2 regions of the Lysobacter sp. DMC97 genome follow, and region 2 is predicted to be linked to the other one. Evidence: predicted binding sites of a transcription regulator. Region 2 holds the regulator's gene; the other holds the start of a gene.
The links. The regulator sigma-54, encoded in region 2, starts transcription at its own class of promoters, with help from an activator protein. The targets are predictions, from matches to a motif close to TGGCACGNGCNTTGC.
Positions count from the first base shown of each region.

Region 1 (4,207 bases), on a different contig from region 2:
GAACCCGGGCCGAGCGCATCCCGCCCGGGCCGGAGCCCGGGAGCGATGCGTCGGACGGGAAGGCCTCTCGACGTGGGGGAGGACAGGCCTTCTAGAGCGGCCCGCTGGAGCGGGCCTTCGGGAGGATCGGGCCGGACGGGCCGGCGATCAGAAGAAGCCGAGCGCCTTCGGCGAGTAGCTGACCAGCAGGTTCTTGGTCTGCTGGTAGTGGTCCAGCATCATCTTGTGGGTCTCGCGACCGATGCCCGACTGCTTGTAGCCACCGAACGCGGCGTGCGCCGGATAGGCGTGGTAGCAGTTGGTCCACACGCGGCCGGCCTGGATCGCGCGGCCGAAGCGGTACAGGCGGCTGGCGTCGCGGCTCCACACGCCGGCGCCGAGGCCGTACAGCGTGTCGTTGGCGATCTCCAGCGCTTCGGCTTCCGTCTTGAACGTCGTGACCGACACCACCGGCCCGAAGATCTCTTCCTGGAAGATGCGCATCTTGTTGTGGCCCTTGAACACCGTCGGCTTGACGTAATAGCCGCCGGCCAGGTCACCGCCGAGTTCGTTGCGCTCGCCGCCGATCAGCACTTCGGCGCCTTCCTGCTTGCCGATGTCGATGTAGCTGAGGATCTTCTCGAGCTGCTCGCCGGAAGCCTGCGCGCCGATCATGGTGTTCGGGTCGAGCGGGTCGCCCTGCTTGATCGCGGCGACGCGGGCGATCACCTTCTCCATGAACTTCTCGTAGATCGATTCCTGGATCAGCGCGCGCGACGGACAGGTGCAGACCTCGCCCTGGTTGAAGGCGAACAGCACGAAGCCTTCCACGGCCTTGTCGAGGAAATCGTCGTCTTCGGCCATCACGTCGGCGAAGAAGATGTTCGGCGACTTGCCGCCGAGTTCCAGCGTCACCGGGATCAGGTTCTGGCTGGCGTACTGCATGATCAGGCGGCCGGTGGTGGTCTCGCCGGTGAACGCGATCTTCGCGATGCGCGGGCTGCTGGCCAGCGGCTTGCCCGCTTCGAGGCCGAAGCCGTTCACGACGTTCAGCACGCCCGGCGGCAGCAGGTCGCCGATGATCTCCATCAGCACGAGGATGCTCGCCGGGGTCTGCTCGGCGGGCTTGAGCACCACGCAGTTGCCCGCGGCCAGCGCCGGCGCCAGCTTCCACGCGGCCATCAGCAGCGGGAAGTTCCACGGGATGATCTGGCCGACCACGCCCAGCGGCTCGTGGAAGTGGTAAGCGATGGTGTCGTGGTCGATCTCGCCGACGGTGCCTTCCTGCACGCGCACCGCCGAGGCGAAGTAGCGGAAGTGGTCGGCCATCAGCGGGATGTCGGCGTTGAGCGTCTCGCGGATCGGCTTGCCGTTGTCCCAGGTCTCGGCGTGCGCCAGCAGTTCGAGGTTCTGCTCGATGCGGTCGGCGACCTTGTTGAGCACGTTGGCGCGGTCGGCGGCGGAGGTCTTGCCCCAGGCGTCCTTCGCGGCATGGGCGGCGTCGAGCGCAAGTTCGATGTCGTCCTTGCTCGAACGCGGGATGCGGGTGAAGGCCTTGCCGGTGATCGGGGTGATGTCGTCGAAATACTCGCCGCCCTTCGGCGCGACCCATTGGCCACCGATGTAGTTGCCGTACTGGGCCTTGAAGATGCGGGAATGGTCGTGCAGGTGGGGCTTGGCCATCGCGTTCATGGAGCAACTCCGAAAGGTGGTGGTGTCCCCCGTTACCGCAAGGCCGGTGCCAAGTGCCGCATGGTGCGACGCAGCAGCGACGAATGCCTGATGCCGCGGGCAGTTGCGTCGTCGCATGTTGCAACGCACAACAAGCAGCCCTTGCGCGGCGCGGTTTCGTGTGTTGTTTATCGGAACAGCCGCCGCCGCGACTGTCGCAGAATGCGACACAGGAGCCGCCATGACCCGCACCCGCCCGATCGACGAACTCGCCCACGCCCGCCGGTCGTTCTTCGAGCGCGGCAACGCCGTCGGCGCGGGCGAATTGCCGCAGACGATCCTGCGGTCGTGGCAGCGCTGCCGCCGCCTCGGCCTGCCGGAACGCGACACGCCGTCGATCGAGCCGGTGCCGGAAAGCCGCCTGCACGAGATGCGCGAGCGCAACGAACGCCTGCGCCGGCTGGCGCGCGCGGAGCTGGAACAGCTCGCGGCCGATGCCGACGGCAGCGGCAGCATCGTCGTGCTGACCGACGACACCGGCTGGATCCTCGATGCCACCGGCCATCCGCAGTTCCTCGACAAGGCCAGCCGCGTGGCGCTGCGTCCCGGCGCGTGCTGGAACGAATCGCAGGCCGGGACGAACGCGATCGGTACCGCGATCGTCGAACGCCGCGCGGTCGAAGTGCGCGGCGGCGAGCACTACCGCGCCCCGCACGGCATCCTCACCTGCACCGCCACGCCCATCCACGATCCCTACGGCCAGCTCGTCGGCGTGCTCGACATCAGCGGCGATGCCCGCGCCCAGCACCTGCACGCGCTGGGTCTCGTGCGCATGGCGGTGGCGAACATCGAACATCGTTTCTTCGAGGGCGGTCTCGACGGCTGCGAACTGCTGCGTCTGCAGCGCGATCCCGCCCTGCTCGGCTCCGCGCGCGAAGGCCTGCTGGCCTTCCGCAACGGCACGCTAGTCGCGGCGAACCAGGCCGGGCTGGCGCTCGCGGGGATCACCCGTGACGACCTCGGCCGCGTCGCCTACGACCTGCTGTTCGACGATCCGCTCTCGCGCCTGCGCAGCGAAGGCGCGCTGCGCGACCGCTGCGGCCGCGCGCTGTACGGCCGCGTGGACGGCGCGCCGCCGCGCGTGCAGATCGCGCTGCCGCCCGCGCGCGCGGGCGAGGCGCGTCCGCGCACCACGCCGCCGCGCCCGCCGGTGGACGATGGCCCGTTCTTCGACGCCGCCTGTGCCGCCGCGCTGGAGCGCGCGCGCCGGGTCCTCGATGCCGGCCTGCCGGTGCTGGTGCAGGGCGAGACCGGCAGCGGCAAGGAAGTCTTCGCGCGTGCCCTGCACGCCCGCTGCGCGCGCGCCGGCAAGCCGTTCATCGCGGTGAACTGCGCGGCGCTGCCCGAGGGCCTGATCGAGGCCGAACTCTTCGGCTACGAGGAAGGCGCCTTCACCGGCGCGCGCCGCCAGGGCAGCCCGGGCCTGCTGCGCCAAGCACAGGGCGGCGTGCTCTTCCTCGACGAGATCGGCGACATGCCGCTGGCGCTGCAGCCACGCCTGCTGCGCGTGCTGCAGGAGCGCGAACTCTCGCCGCTGGGCGGCGGCAAGCCGGTGAAACTCGACTTCGACCTCGTCTGCGCGACGCATTGCGATCTCGACGCCGCGGTCGAGGCCGGCCGCTTCCGCGCCGACCTGTTCTATCGCATCGCCCACCACCGCGTGCGGCTGCTGCCGCTGCGCGACTCCACCGAACGCGGGGCGATCGTCGATGCGCTGTGGCGGCGGGTCGCGGCCGGACGCACGCTCTGCGCCGATGCCCGGGCGGCCTTGGCCGCGCACCGCTGGCCCGGCAACTTGCGCCAGCTCGACGCCTGCCTGCGCACGCTGGTCGCACTGAGCGATCCGGGCGAATGCGTCGGCATGGACGCCCTGCCCGCCGAACTGCAGACGCATGTCGCGTCCGCACCGGCGCCGGTCCGTCCCGGCGGCATCGCCCAGCTCGACGTGCTGGAGGAAACCGCGATGCGCGATGCCCTCGCCGCCTGCGGCGGCAACGTCGCCCGCGCCGCGCGCCTGCTCGGCGTCAACCGCAGCACGCTGTACCGCCGGGTCGGGCGCCCGCAGCGTCCGCAGTGAAACGCGGCCCCGCCTAGCGCACCTTCATCGTCGTGCGGCTTTCCGACGCGATGGAACGGACTTCGCCGAGCGTGCGGACCAGCGTTTCGGTGCCGGCGGATTCGACCGACACGCGGCGGCCGAGCGTCAGCGACGAACGCAGTTTCACCGTGGCCTGCCGGCGATCCGGCGACAGCGTCACCGATTCGATCGTGTACTTCACGTCGGGCGCAATCTTCATCGGCTTGGCGATCTTGTAGAGCGCCCGCATCGACTCGCGCGTGGCCGCGCACGTGGCGTCGCGATCGAGTTCGATGCGCGCCTCGCCCTTGGCCGAACGATCGATCTCCACGTGCCGGAAATCCTTCGCCAACATCCCGCACAGCGCCTTGGCGTCGAGCCGGCGCAGCGCGTTGACCTCTTGCTGGTAGTGCGCGTAGA
Region 1 covers NZ_JBQUZR010000004.1:33,018-37,224, forward strand. The annotation lists gene adh (aldehyde dehydrogenase) at 148-1,671, opposite strand; gene ACT53Q_RS09355 (sigma-54-dependent Fis family transcriptional regulator) at 1,892-3,787, shown strand; gene ACT53Q_RS09360 (hypothetical protein) at 3,801-4,207, opposite strand, start outside.
Region 1: the regulator sigma-54 is predicted to act here: its motif matches at 1,709-1,723, upstream of adh (aldehyde dehydrogenase).

Region 2 (4,207 bases):
TCGCTGGTGTCGACGACGACGTCGGCCAGCGCGCGCAGCGGGCGCAGCAGCCGGCGTTCTTCCTCGATCGCCTCGGCCAGCGCGAGTCCACGATGACTCAGCGGATGTCGGCGCCGGGTCTCGGCGAAACGCTTGAGCAGCACGCCGTCGGTGGCGTCGAAGAACACGAGCTTCGTGTCCAGCCCCAGCGCGCCGGCCTGCGACAGCCACGACGGCAGCTTCGACAGGTCGGTCTGGCGATTGCGCACGTCGATGCCGACCGCGAGTTTCTGCGGCAGGTCGCTCTTGCCGGTGGCGCTGCGCACGAAGTCGGGCAGCAGTTCGGCCGGCAGGTTGTCGACGCAGTCGAAATCCAGGTCTTCCAGCGTGTGCAGCGCGATCGACTTGCCGCTGCCGGACATGCCGCTGACGACGATCAGGCTGGACCCGCGATCGGAAGTGGCGAGGCTCACTCGGCGCGCTCCAGGAAATGCGAATGCCGGGCCATGAACGCCGCGGCCGGATCCACGCCCTTGATCCGCAGGATGTGCGCGCGCGCCGCGGCCTCGGTCAGCACCGCGAGGTTGCGGCCGGGCATCACCGGCAGGGTGATCATGGGCACGTCGAGATCGAGCAGCCGGCGCGAACCGAGATCGCCGAGCAGGCGCTCCATGCCGGTCGATTGCGGCTCGTGGTGCGGGCGCGCGAGATGCACGATCAGGCGCAGGTACTTGTTCCGCTTCACAGCGGTGTCGCCGAACATCTGGCGCACGTTGAGGATGCCGAGGCCGCGCACTTCCAGCAGGTCCTGCAGCAGTTCCGGGCAGGCACCGTCGAGCACGTCTGGCGCGATCTGGGTGAATTCCGGCGCGTCGTCGGCGACGAGGCGATGGCCGCGCGTCACCAGTTCCAGCGCGAGTTCGCTCTTGCCGGCGCCGGATTCGCCGGTGATCAGCACGCCGATGGAATAGATCTCCATGAACACGCCGTGCACGGTGAGCCGCGGCGCGAGCTTGCGCGCGAGGTGGTATTGCAGGTGGTTGAACAGTTCGTGGCCGCGGCGCGGCGACAGCCACAGCGGCGTGTCGGATTCCTCCGCGGCCTGACGCAGGTCCTCGGGACAGCGCTGGTCCTTACTGACGACCATCGCCAGCGGGCGGAACTGCATGATCTTCTCGATCGTCTCCCAGCGCTGGCGCGCGTCGAGCGCGTCCAGCCAGGCGAGTTCCTCGGTGCCGAGGATCTGCACCTTGTTCGGATAGATGATGTTGAGGTAACCGGCCAGCGACGGACGCCGGGCGACGGTATCGACGGCTTCGAGGAGCCGGTGTTCGCCGCGTTGCCCGGCGACCCAGCGCAACGCGAGGCGCTCCTGCTGCTGGTCGAACAGATCGCGCGCGCTGATGCTGGCAGTCATGGCGGGAGGCGGTAGGGGCGGGCCCGGCGACGCGCACGGCGCCGCCGGGCGGGACGGACGTCAGTCCGCGGTGCGCGCGAGGCTTTCCCCGCGGTGGTGGTCGACCAGCTTTTCCTTGTGCTTGATCAGCAGGCGGTCAAGCTTGTCGGCGAGCAGGTCGATGGCGGCGTACATGTCCTGGCCTTCGGCGTCGGCGTGCAGGGTGCGGCCGGCGAGCTTGATCGTCGCCTCGGCGCAGTGACGCGGTTTCTCGATGCTCAGCTGGGTGCGGATGATGTCCATCGGGTGTTCGAAATGCCGGCTGAGGCGCGAGAAGCGGGTTTCGACGTAATCGCGCAGTGCGGGAGTGACTTCGATCTGGTGGCCGTGGGTTTCGATACGCATCGACGGTGTCCTCTGTTGAGCCGGGCGTGTGACGCGCATCGCGATCCCGGCCCCGGCCCGCCGGCGTGCGATGCGGGCGGCGGCCTCGGCCGCTCGCCTCATGGGAGACATCGGGCCGGAACGGGGGGTGCACAAGGGCGGGTCGTCCGTTCCGATGCTCCGCTTCGACAGGGTACCCCAGCACGGCGCGGACGCAAGGGCGTGCCGCGCGCGTTCAGGCCATGCGCACGCGTTCGTGCGAGGCCGGGATGTTCATCGCTTCGCGGTACTTCGCGACCGTGCGCCGCGCCACCGGAACGCCGGAGGCCTTCAGGGTGTCGGCGAGCTTGGCGTCGGACAGCGGCTTGCGCGGGTTCTCGGCCTCGATCAGGCGCCGGATCATCGACTGGATCGCGGTGCTGGAGGCTTCGCCGCCGCCTTCGGTGCCGATGCCCGAGGCGAAGAAACTGCGCAGCGGCAGCGTGCCGCGCGGCGTGAGTGCGTACTTGCGTGCGATCGCGCGCGAGACCGTGGATTCGTGCAACCCGATCTCGGTCGCGACTTCGCGCAGGGTGAGCGGGCGCAGCGCCTGCTCGCCGAATTCCAGGAAGCCCGACTGCTGGCGGATCAGGCAGCGCACGACCTTGAGCAGCGTGTCGCCGCGCGCTTCCAGGTGTTTGAGCAGCCAGCGTGCTTCCTGCAGGCGACCGCGCAGGTAGGCGGCGTCGCTGGCGCTGGCGTGCTGGATCATGCCCTCGTAGCCGCGGTGGATCGTCAGTCGCGACTGGGTGCCCGCCAGCGCCGTGCGCCACAGGCCGTTGTGGCGCCAGATCACGCAGTCGGGCGTGATGTAGGTATCGGCGCTCATGCCGCCGAGCTGCGAGCCCGGACGCGGGTCCAGCGAGCGCACCAGTTGCATCGCGGTGGCGGCATCGTCGGCGGAAAGATGCAGCTCGCTCGCCAGACCGTCGATGCCGAGTTTCGGCAGCCGTTCCAGCGCCTCCTCGACGATGCGCAGCGCCGCGACGCGTCCCGGCGTGTCGTCCGCCAGCGCATGCAATTGCAGCGACAGGCACTCGCGCAGATCGCGCGCGGCGACGCCGGGCGGATCGAAGCGCTGGATCTGGTGCAGCACGGTCAGGATTTCGGCGGTGCCGACATGCACGTCCGGCAGCAGGGCTTCGGCGATCGCGTCCAGCGGTTCGCGCAGGTAGCCGTCGTCGTCGACGGCGTCGATGATCGCCGCGCCGATGCGCTGGTCCTGCGGCGACAGCCGGGTGAGATGCAGTTGCCACGACAGATGATCGTGCAGCGACTCGGCGTGGGTGAGCCGGTCCATCGGATCGAGGCCGTCGTCGTCGCCGCTGCCGCTGCCGGTCGCGCTCCAGTTGTCGGGCGGCTCCCAGCCATCGTCGGCTTCGGTTTCGGCCTGTTCGCGCGCGGGCTCCTCGGCGGCCTGCGATTCGGCCGTGGCGGGCGGCTCCGGCATGCCTTCGGGCGCTTCGCCCTCGGCGTTCTCGGCCCAGTCGAGCAGTGGATTGCTCTCGACCGCGACGGCGATCTCCTGTTCCAGCTCGAGCGACGACAACTGCAGCAAATGCAGGGCCTGCCGCAATTGCGGCGTCAGGACCAGCTGTTGCCCCAGCGATGTCTGAAGACGCGCCTTCATGTCCGTATGTTAGCCCCCCCCGTGCCACTCCGGGCAACCCTTGGCGCGATTCTTGCAAAGTCCGCGTCCGGTGGACCGGGATGCACGACACAACCCGGCGAAGCGAGGTCATGCATCCGCATTGGCGCACTCGATCGGTCGGTGCGCCGAGGTCGGTGAAGATCGATCGAGGGCGGTCGGCCGACGATGCGGCCAGGAATCAGAGGCGGAACACTCAGAGGCGGAACGATTCGCCGAGATAGACGCGGCGCACGTCGGGATTGGCCAGGAGTGCGTCGGGCGCACCCTGCGCGAGGACGGTGCCTTCGCTGAGGATGTAGGCACGGTCGCAGATGCCCAGCGTCTCGCGCACGTTGTGGTCGGTGATCAGCACGCCGATGCCGCGGTTCTTGAGATGGCGGACGATGCGCTGGATCTCGCCGACGGAAATCGGGTCGACGCCGGCGAAGGGTTCGTCGAGCAGCATCATCCGCGGCTTGGCCGCCAGCGCGCGGGCGATCTCGACGCGGCGGCGCTCGCCGCCGGAGAGGCTGGCGCCGATCTGTTCGGCGACGTGGGTGACCTGCAGTTCTTCCAGCAGCGATGCCAGCTCGCGTTCGCGGCCGTCGGCGTCAAGGTCCGGGCGCAGTTCCAGCACCAGGCGCAGGTTGTCGGCGACGCTGAGCTTGCGGAACACCGACGGTTCCTGCGGCAGGTAGCCGACGCCGCGCTTGGCGCGGGCGTACATCGGTTCGCCGGTGATGTCGTGGCCGTCCAGCACGATGCGGCCGGCATCGGCG
Region 2 covers NZ_JBQUZR010000008.1:99,080-103,286, forward strand. The annotation lists gene rapZ (RNase adapter RapZ) at 1-452, opposite strand, end outside; gene hprK (HPr(Ser) kinase/phosphatase) at 449-1,396, opposite strand; gene hpf (ribosome hibernation-promoting factor, HPF/YfiA family) at 1,457-1,780, opposite strand; gene ACT53Q_RS17330 (RNA polymerase factor sigma-54) at 1,995-3,428, opposite strand; gene lptB (LPS export ABC transporter ATP-binding protein) at 3,643-4,207, opposite strand, start outside.